DNA from 3 places in the Micromonospora sp. B9E7 genome. Region 1 is predicted to be linked to each of the others. Evidence: riboswitches for the same ligand, from Rfam matches in the RefSeq annotation. Region 1 holds a riboswitch; each other region holds the start of a gene.
The links. Region 1 has a riboswitch for S-adenosylmethionine ahead of ABGB10_RS22880 (ABC transporter substrate-binding protein). Riboswitches for the same ligand answer to the same signal wherever they lie in the genome.
Positions count from the first base shown of each region.

Region 1 (3,268 bases):
CGGCTGCTCACCACCGCCGCCGTGATCATGAGCGTCTTCCTGATCACCAGCAGCGTGACGACCACCATCCTGATCCCGCCGGAGGCATTCCAGCCGGGCGGGCCGGCGAACGGTCGGGCGCTGGCCTACCTGGCGCACGCCCATCTCGGGGAGGTGTTCGGCACCGTCTACGACCTGTCCACCATCGGGATCCTCTGGTTCGCGGGGGCATCGGCGATGGCCGGGCTGCTCAACCTCGTACCCCGCTACCTGCCCCGCTACGGCATGGCACCGACCTGGGCGCGGGCGGTCCGGCCGCTGGTGCTGGTGTTCACCGCGGTGGCGTTCCTGATCACGGTCGTCTTCGAGGCCAGCGTGGACGCGCAGGGTGGCGCGTACGCCACCGGGGTTCTGGTGTTGATCACGTCGGCGGCGACCGCGGTGACGCTCGCGGCGGTGCGGCGCCGGCAGCGCGGCCGCGTCGTCGCGTTCGGAACCATCGCGGTGATCTTCGTCTACACCACCCTGGCGAACGTGGTGGAACGCCCCGACGGGGTCAAGATCGCGACGTGTTTCATCGGCGGGATCATCCTGGTGTCGGTGCTGTCCCGGTTGTCCCGGGCCTACGAGCTGCGCGTCGACCACGTCGAGCTGGACCCGGTCGCGGCCCGGATGGTCGACGAACGCGCCGGACGGCGGATCCGCCTCGTCGCGCACGAGCCCGACCGCCGGGACGAGGCGGAGTACCGCGCCAAGCTGGCGCAGACCATGGCGGACAACGACTTCCCCGACGACAGCGACGTCATCTTCGTCGAGGTCCAGGTCACCGACCCGTCCGACTTCGAGACCGAGCTGCTGGTCCGCGGCAGCGTGGTCGACGGCCGCTTCCCGGTACTCAGCCTGGCCAGTTCGTCGGTGCCCAGCGCGCTCGCCGCCCTGCTGCTGGAGATCCGCGACCGCAGCAGTCGGCGCCCACACATCTACTTCGAGTGGAGCGAGGGCAGCCCCGGCCGCAACATCCTGCGCTACCTGGCGTTCGGGCAGGGCGCCATCGCCTCGGTGACCCGGGAGATCCTGCGCCGCCACGAGCCCGACCCGCACCGTCGACCGCACGTGCACGCCGGCTGACCTGCGAGCGGGCAGCTCGTCGCGCACGGTGAGCGTGGTCATAACGACTGGACGATCCACCCGTGCCTGCTGCTAGCCTCGGCGCAGGTCATGAGTGCCAGCGCGAAGCCCCGGCTCGCTGGCCGGCAACCCTCCTCCGCGGTGGGGTGCCCCGGGTGAAGACCAGGCACCGACGGGACGTCGGTGCAAGCGTGGCCTGGCACCCAGGTCAGCACAGACCCGGGAGAACCATGCGCATCCTCAGCACCACCCCACCGACAGACGTCGCGGATGTCCGCGCCGGTTGGCCCTCGCCGGCACTGACCCGGCGACGGCACGTGGACATGATGCGAATGTGCAGCGCCGCGTGTCGTCGCGGCACCACGCACTAGCGCAGCGCTCCTCCCGAACCCTCTCCCTCTCCGGTACGCCCATCGGGCGCGCCGTCGGCGACGCACACCCGTGCGTGCCGGGACACGACCTTTTCGGAGACACCCGTGCGACTTCTTCCTGCCCTGACCCGTGCCACCGCCCTGGGCGCGGCCACCATCCTGGCCGCCACCGCGCTCACCGCCTGCGGCGACGACAGCTCCTCCGACGCCACCGCCAACCCGTACGGCCTGGCGCAGCCGGGGGTGCTGCGGGCCGGCACGCTGACCGACGCCCCGCCGAACGTGTACCTCAAGGACGGCAAGTTCACCGGCTTCGACAACGACCTGCTGACCGCCGTGGCCGGCAAGCTCGGCCTCAAGGTCGAGTTCGTCGGCACCGACTTCTCCGCGCTGCTCTCCCAGGTCAACAACCACAAGTTCGACGTCGGCAGCTCCTCGATCACGATCACCGAGGCACGGAAGAAGACCGTCGACTTCGGCAACGGCTACGACTTCGGCTACTTCGGCCTGGACGTCCCGGCCGGCTCCCCGATCACCGGCTTCGACCAGCTCGCCGGCAAGCGGGTCGTGGTGGTGCAGGGCACCGTGCAGGACGACTACGCCACCGGCAAGCAGCTCGACCCGGTGCGGGTGCCGGACTACAACGGCGCGATCAACCAGCTCAAGGCCGGCACCGCCGACGCGTGGATCGCCCCGGCCGAGATCGGCGAGAAGTCGGCCGCCGACAGCAACGGCAAGATCACCGTGGCGGCCAAGCAGCTCAGCCCGGCGCCGACCGCGTACGCCGTCGCCAAGGGCGGCGACAAGCTGCGCGAGGCGCTGAACAAGGGCCTCGACGAGGTCATCGCGGACGGCACCTGGAGCCGGTTGCAGGCCCAGTACTACCCGGGCCGGCCGGTCCCGGCGGACTTCAAGCCGGGCAGCGGCACGGTGCCGGTGTCGGCGGCGCCGTCCGCGTCGTCCGCCTCCTGAGTACCCGGTGACGAGCGAGCAGGACGGTAGGAGAGGCGACCGATGGATCCGTTGAGCACCCTGTGGGAGACGTTCTTCGACTGGGACGCGATGGGCGAGGCGCTGCCCGAGATGTTGACCGTCGGGTTGCCGAACACGCTGATCCTGGCGGTCTCCGCCGCCCTGCTCGGCTCGGTGCTGGGGCTGCTGCTGGCCGTCGCCGGGATCTCCCGCAGCCGGTGGTTGCGCTGGCCGGCACGGGTCTACACCGACGTGTTCCGGGGGCTGCCGGCCGCGGCGACGATCCTGTTGATCGGCGTCGGGCTGGCCCCGCTGGGCATGCAGGTATGGGGACCGGACCCCTACCCGTTGGGGATCCTGGCGCTGTCGCTGATCGCCGCCGCGTACATCGGGGAGATCTTCCGCTCCGGCATCCAGTCGGTGGAGGCCGCCCAGTTGGAGGGCGCACGTGCGCTCGGCTTCTCCTGGAGCGACGCGATGCGGCTGGTGATCATTCCGCAGGGCATCCGGCGGGTCCTGCCGGCCTGGGTCAACCAGCTCATCGCGCTGATCAAGGACTCCAGCCTGGTCTACTTCCTCGGCCTGGTGGCCAGCCAGCGGGAGCTGTTCCGGATCGGGCAGGACTACGCGGCCACCACCGGCAACGAGTCCGCGCTGCTCCTGGCCGGACTCTTCTACCTGGCGCTGACCGTTCCGCTGACGCACGTCGTGAACTGGATCGACAGGCGGCTGCGCCACGGCCGGCCAGCCACCGCACCGGACGACGAGGACGACGAACTGCCGTTGCCCGCCACGATCCAGGGAGACCGTCGATGACC
Region 1 covers NZ_JBDPLX010000015.1:112,040-115,307, forward strand. Annotated here, with positions in the region: gene ABGB10_RS22875 (amino acid transporter) at 1-1,107, shown strand, start outside; SAM riboswitch class IV at 1,194-1,305, shown strand; gene ABGB10_RS22880 (ABC transporter substrate-binding protein) at 1,584-2,450, shown strand; gene ABGB10_RS22885 (amino acid ABC transporter permease) at 2,493-3,266, shown strand; gene ABGB10_RS22890 (amino acid ABC transporter ATP-binding protein) at 3,263-3,268, shown strand, end outside.

Region 2 (3,268 bases), on a different contig from region 1:
CACCGGCCACCCGGCGTGCCCAACTGCGGGCCGCGTGCCGGCGGCCGAGGCTGCTCAGCGCGGCCACCTCGGGCGGGCTCAGCCAGCCGGCGCGCACGTAGTCCGGCAGGACGCGCTCGGTGAGCCGCCCCTCCCAGGCGCGCAGCCACACCGCCAACCCCACCGTGCCGAAGAAGACCGGCACCATCAGGCCCAGGAAGCCGTACAGCATGATCACCGCCTCGCCGGTGGCCTGGGTCAGCGTGGGCAGCAGGTTCCACGTGCCGTGCAACATCATCGCCAGCAGCAGGCCGGCGATCGGGGCGAGCACCCGGACCCGCCGGTCGGCCGTCCGCGCCGCGATGCCCAACCCCACACCGGTCATCGAGGTGAAAAGCGGATGGGCGAACCCGAACAGCAGGATCCGCAGGATGAAGATCGCGATGACCTGCTGGATGCCGGTCGCTGGGCCGTACCGGTCGACTCCGGACGCGTAGCCCAACCCGCCCAGGTAGAGGATGTTCTCCACCATGGCGAAGCCGACCGCGGACAGCCCGCAGTAGACCAGGCCGTCGGTGATCCCGGACCACTCGCGACGGCGGAACACCAGCAGCAGGATCGGGCCGAGCGCCTTGGTCGACTCCTCGATGAACGGTGCCACCAGCACTCCGGTCAGCGCGGACGGCAGACCCCAGTCGGCGAAGCGGCCGGCGGCGAAGTCGTTCACGGTGAGCGAGGCGGCGGTGGAGACGAACGCGCCCCAGGCGAAGCAGAAGATCAAGTATTTCAGCGGCTCGGGTTCGTACCGGTCCAGCCAGAGGAAGCAGGCGACCAGTACCGGCACCGGCAGGACGGCGGCGGCCACCCCGATCAGCAGGGCCTGCACACCGAGCGACTGGCCGAGCGTGAAGACCATGAACACCGCGCAGGCGGCGATGAGCAGCACCACCCCGGCCAGCGCCAGGAACCGCCGCCAGCCCAGTCGGCGCCGCGGCATCCGGGGCGCCTCGCCGACGGACGGGGCTGGGGGTGCGGGCGGCGACGGCAGGGGTGAACCGGGCGGGGTGTCGGCCATGCGGTCAGCGTAGCCATCCGCCGCCGGCTGGTCCGGTCGCATCGGTAGCAGTTATGCTGCCGGCAGGTCACGAGTGCCAGCGCGAAGCCCCGGCTTGCTGGCCGGCAACCCTCGTCGAGTTCGCGGTGGGGTGCCCCGGGTGATGACCGGGCCCAGCCCGATCGGTGTGCTGGGCAAGCGCGGACCCCGTCCCGACAGTGCACCCGGGGTCCCTGACCCCGGAGGTTCCGGCGTGCCCGTCACCCTGCTCCCCTCGCTGCCCACCCGCTTCGACGCCGCGCCCGAGCCGGCCTCGTCGGGGCCGCTCGACGTCCTCGGCGTACCGGGCGAGATCAACCTGGACTACGCGGCCAGCGCGCCGTGCGCGCGGGCCGCCGCCGACGCGGTGGCCGAGCTGCTGCCGTGGTACGCGAGCGTGCACCGTGGGGCGGGAGCCCTGTCCCGACGCTGCACCCTGGCCTACGAGCAGGCCCGGCAGACGGTCGGTGACTTCTTCGGTGCCCGCGCCGACGATCACGTGATCTTCACCCGCAACACGACCGACGCGCTGAACCTGCTGGCGCGGGCCCTGCCGGCCGGTACGACTGTGGTCACCTTCGCCAGTGAGCACCACGCCAACCTGCTGCCCTGGCCACGCGGCTCGGTGCGGTTGCCGGTGCCCACCGACCCGGACGCGGCGGTACGCGACCTCGCCGCGGCCCTCACCGAACTGCGCCGGGGCAGCAACCCGGCGCTGCCGGTGCTGGTCGCGGTGACCGGTGCCAGCAACGTGACCGGGGAGCGGTGGCCGGTCGCCGAGCTGGCCCGGGTGGCGCACCGGCATGGCGCCCGGATCGTGCTGGACGCCGCGCAACTCGCCCCGCACGCCCCGGTCGATCTGCTCGCGCTCGACGTCGACTACCTGGCCGTGTCCGGCCACAAGCTGTACGCGCCGTTCGGTGCGGGTGTGCTGGTCGGCACGGCGGACTGGCTGGACGCCGCACCGCCGTACCTGGCCGGGGGCGGCGCCACCAGCCACGTCGGACCGGCCACCCACGACGTGAACTGGGCGACCGGCCCTGCGCGGCACGAGGGCGGCACCCCGAACCTGCTCGGCGCGGTGGCGCTGGCGGCCGTGTGCGCGGCGCTCGGCGACGCCGACCGGGCCGCGCTGGCCGCCCACGAGCAGGCGCTGCTGACTCGACTGCGGACCGGCATCGCCGCTCTGCCGCACGTCGTGGAGCTGCGCACCTTCGGCCCGGACGCGCCCCGCGTCGGGATCGTCTCGTTCGTGGTCGCCGGCCGGGAATCCGGCGACGTGGCCGCGCGGCTGGCCGCCGAGCACCACATCGGCGTACGCGACGGGCTGTTCTGCGCCCACCCGCTGGCCCGGCGTCTGCTCGGCGAGGCGGCGGGGCGTACCGGTCGGCGGGACCTGCCGCCCACCGCGCTGCGTGCCAGCATCGGGCTGGGCAGCACGGCGGCCCAGGTGGACCGGCTGCTCGCGGCGCTCGCCGAACTGGGCTGAGGGCTCGCGCGGCCCGACGCGTCGCGATGTTAGGAAGGGCCCCCTCCTATACATGAGGCGTTAAGGAAGGGCCCTTCCTTGCTCAGCCGACGGGTGGGGCGGTGGGCGGTTTCGGCGTCTCGTCGGGTGTGGCCGGCTCACCGACCGGCCGCTCCTGCTCCCCGAAGGCGGAGCGGATCCACCGGTTCGCCTCCTCCTGCTCGATCCCGGAGGCCACCAGCAGGTCGCTCGCGGTGGTCCGGATCTGGGCGACCACCACGCTGCCGGAGAAGCCGACGCCGGCCCCGTACGCCCGGCCGGCTTCGCTGACCGCCCGCAGGGAGCGCTCCCGGGCCTTCTCCGGCTCCTCCCCAGCGGCGAACTCGTGCTTGAGCAGCCGGACCGACTCGGCGAGGTGACCGATCGCGTCCGGCATCGGATCGGGCACCGGCTCGTCGTCCTCGATGAGGGTCACCGACCGGCGGATCAGCGTGCCGCTGTTACGCATCGCCCGGTCGATCGGGTCGGCCGCCTCCGCGTAGTGGATCAGTTCACTGCGGCGGTGCCAGCGGGCCGGGGAGAGGGTGGCCGTCTCCTTCGCACCCTCGATCGCCTCGGTCAACGTGGCCAGTTCCTCCTTGTTGTCGCGCAGCCGGTCCAGCGCCCGCTGGATGCCGGCGCGGTCCCGACTGCGTAACCCGTCGGCGGTGACGTCGAGTTGGGTGGCG
Region 2 covers NZ_JBDPLX010000010.1:213,465-216,732, reverse strand. Annotated here, with positions in the region: gene ABGB10_RS18790 (PrsW family intramembrane metalloprotease) at 1-1,096, opposite strand, end outside; SAM riboswitch class IV at 1,120-1,240, shown strand; gene ABGB10_RS18785 (aminotransferase class V-fold PLP-dependent enzyme) at 1,311-2,561, shown strand; gene ABGB10_RS18780 (FUSC family protein) at 2,644-3,268, opposite strand, start outside.
Region 2: another riboswitch for S-adenosylmethionine. It lies ahead of ABGB10_RS18785 (aminotransferase class V-fold PLP-dependent enzyme); the one in region 1 lies ahead of ABGB10_RS22880 (ABC transporter substrate-binding protein).

Region 3 (3,268 bases), on a different contig from region 1:
GAGCTGCGGCAGGTCCAGTTGGAGGTAACCGGCCGGTACGCCGTCCAGTCGGGCCAGCGCCCAGAGCGACCGGGTGCCGGGCATCGGGGTGTGGAACAGCGCGTCGAAGCGGCGCCGGCAGAAGGGCGGGAAGTCCGACAGATCGGCGTCGTTGGTCGCCGCCCCGATCCGGTACGCCTCGTCGACCGACGTCCGGTCGGCGCCGTCGAACGGCGCGATCGTGATGCTCATGCCGCTGAGGGTGCACCCCGGAAAAGCGATCAGGCCAGCGAATTACTCGCTGGCCTGATCGAACGTGGTCGGGAGGGACACTCGCACAACGCCTCCGGCGTTGGGTCGCAAGAACTTCAAAAGTCTTCGGCGAAATGCCCTCCCGCACGGAGCATCTTGCGCCGTCCGGTTCCTGCCGTCAAGTCCGTAGCGGCGGGTTTTCCACACTCACAGCGAAAACCCAGTTACCCGCTGATCGACTCGACCCCCGGGGTCAGCCGAGGAGGCCGGCGTCGCGGGCGGCGCGCAGCGAGGGCTTGATGTGGTGGGTCGGACCCACCTGACCGGCCACCGCATCGATGGTCTTCAGGCCCTCGCCGGTGTTGAACACGACGGTCTCGGCGGTCGGGTCGAGCCGGCCGGACTCGACAAGCTTGCGCAGCACCGCCACTGTCACCCCACCCGCGGTCTCGGCGAAGACCCCTGTGGTGCGGGCCAGGTCGCGGATGCCCGCACGGATCTCGTCGTCGTCGACGTACTCCATCCAGCCGCCGGTGCGGCGGACCGCCTCCAGGGCGTACAGGCCGGCCGCCGGGTCGCCGATGTTGAGCGACTTGGCGATCCCGGTCGGCTTGACCGGGATGATCGTGTCGGTCTCGGCGTGCAGCGCGGTGGCGATCGGGTTGCAGCCGGCGGACTGCGCACCGAAGACCTTCCAGCCGCCGGCCGGCGCCTCGACCAGGCCGATCTCCACCAGCTCGGAGAACGCCTTGTCAATCTTGGTGAGCAGCTCGCCACTGGCCATCGGGATGACCACCTGGGCCGGGATCCGCCAGCCGAGTTGCTCGGCCACCTCGTAGCCGAGGGTCTTGGAGCCCTCCGCGTAGTACGGCCGGACGTTCACGTTGACGAAAGCGGTGTCCTCGAATTCGTCGGTCTCCACCAGCTCGCCGCAGAGCCGGTTGACATCGTCGTACGAGCCGTCGATGGCGACCAGCTCACCGCCGTAGACGGCGGTGGTGATGACCTTGCCCTGCTCCAGGTCGCTGGGGATGAAGACCACCGAGGGCACCCCGGCGCGGGCGGCGTGGGCGGCCACCGAGTTGGCCAGGTTACCGGTCGACGCGCAGGCGAACCGGGTGAAGCCGAGCGCCCTGGCTGCGGTGAGCGCCACCGAGACGACCCGGTCCTTGAACGAGTGGGTGGGGTTGGCGCTGTCGTCCTTGACCCAGAGCGGCGCGGTGATGCCCAGCTCGGCGGCGAGGTGCGGGGCCGCCACCAGCGGGGTCAGCCCCGGGTCGAGGGTGACCCGGGTGGCCGGGTCCTGACCGGCGGGGAGCAGTGCCGCGTACCGCCAGATGTTCTTCGGCCCGGCCTCGATCTGCTCCCGGGTGACCGTCGCCAGGGCGGCCGTGTCGTAGTCGACCTCCAGCGGGCCGAAACACTCGTAACAGGCGTGCTGCGCGGCGAGCGGGTAGCGCGCCGAACAGGCACGGCAGACCAGGGCGCGGGCGGGGCTGGCGGAGGTGTCGATGCCGGAGGCGGCGAGCGTCGACGTCATGTCGAGAGTCCTCTCATCTTTCCCCGCATCGCACGGTGCGGCGGGGACGGAATTGGCACCTGCCCCGCGGGTCGCTCAGCGGTGAGCGCGCGGGGTGGTTGCCGGGGCGTCGTCGGGCCGTATCCCTCAGCCCCTCTGGATGAGGTATGCAGTTGTGCCGCCGAGTCTAGGACAACGCTGTCCGCCCTAGCTACCGCCGATCCCAGCCAGTGGGTCAGCGGGCGCTCACCGCCGCGTGGTCGGTCACCGCGATCGGGTCGGTGACCGCGGTCGCGCGGGGCAGCGACGAGGCCCTGGTCCGGGGGCGGTTGGCCAGGTTCGCGGCGACCAGCGCGGCGATGGTGACGGCGGCGCCGACCAGTTCGACGGGCTCCGGGCGGTAGCCGCGGGCGATCTGCACCGCGAACGTGGTCACCGGGACCAGGTTCATGAACAGCGCGGCGTTGGCGGCCCCGAGTCGCTGCACTCCGGTGTTCCAGGCCAGGACCGCGATGACAGCTCCCACGATCACGGCGTACGTCAACTGTGGGGTGACCGCCACGAGGTCGGCGGCGGCCGGCGCGTGCTGCCAGCCGACGGCGTCCGCGCCGATGCTCGCGGCCAGCATGGCGGCCGTGCCGGCGAGCGCGGTCAGCGTGGTGAAGCGCAGTGGCGACCACGCACCGAATCGGCTGGCGCCGTGCGTGTAGATGCCCCAACCGAGCACCGCGCCGATCATCATCAGACCGCCGAGACCGAACTGACCGAGTCCGGCCAGGCTTCCGCGCGTGATCACCAGGCCGACGCCGAGGAGCGCCACGAGGGAGAGGCCCAGCAGGAGCGGCTTCGGGCGTACGCCGTCACGGACCCAACGGACCAGCTGGGTGATCACCGGGGTGGTGGCCACGAAGAGCGCCACCTGCTGCGGAGCGGCGTGTTCGAGCGCCAGGTTGGTGAGCACGTTGAAGCCGGCGAAGCCGACCACACCGAGCACCATCACCTCGACCGCTCGGGCACCGGGCCGCAGCGCGTCGGCACCCTCGCGGAGCAGGAGGATGGCGACCAGGACGACGGCGGCGAGCAGGTAGCGGGCGGTGGTCAGGTTGAGTGGGTCGACCCGGGTCAGCGCGCTGGCCAGGACCGGGAACATCACGCCCCAACCGAGCACGGCGAGCAGCGGGTAGGCGGCGGCGCGGGATCGCATCGTCAGCTCCAATGTTCGAGTATCGTCGAACCAACGACACCGACCCTAGGAGCTTGTTCGACCTTTGTCGAACAACGGTTACACTGGTCACATGGAGCCGCACGAACCCGACCTGACCGCCGTACCGGTCACCGCCGTGCTGGCCGCACTCGCCGACGACGTGCGGCTACAGATCGTCCGGGCGCTCGCCGAGGGCGGCGAGGCCGCCTGCGGAAGCTTCGACTTCGGCGTCTCCAAGGCGACTCGCAGCCACCACCTGAAGGTGCTGCGCGAAGCCGGCCTGACCCGCACCCGCGCCGCCGGCACCAGCCGCC
Region 3 covers NZ_JBDPLX010000010.1:191,416-194,683, reverse strand. Annotated here, with positions in the region: gene ABGB10_RS18705 (GNAT family N-acetyltransferase) at 1-231, opposite strand, end outside; gene thrC (threonine synthase) at 485-1,771, opposite strand; SAM riboswitch class I at 1,782-1,917, opposite strand; gene ABGB10_RS18695 (DMT family transporter) at 1,986-2,954, opposite strand; gene ABGB10_RS18690 (helix-turn-helix transcriptional regulator) at 3,046-3,268, shown strand, end outside.
Region 3: another riboswitch for S-adenosylmethionine. It lies ahead of thrC (threonine synthase); the one in region 1 lies ahead of ABGB10_RS22880 (ABC transporter substrate-binding protein).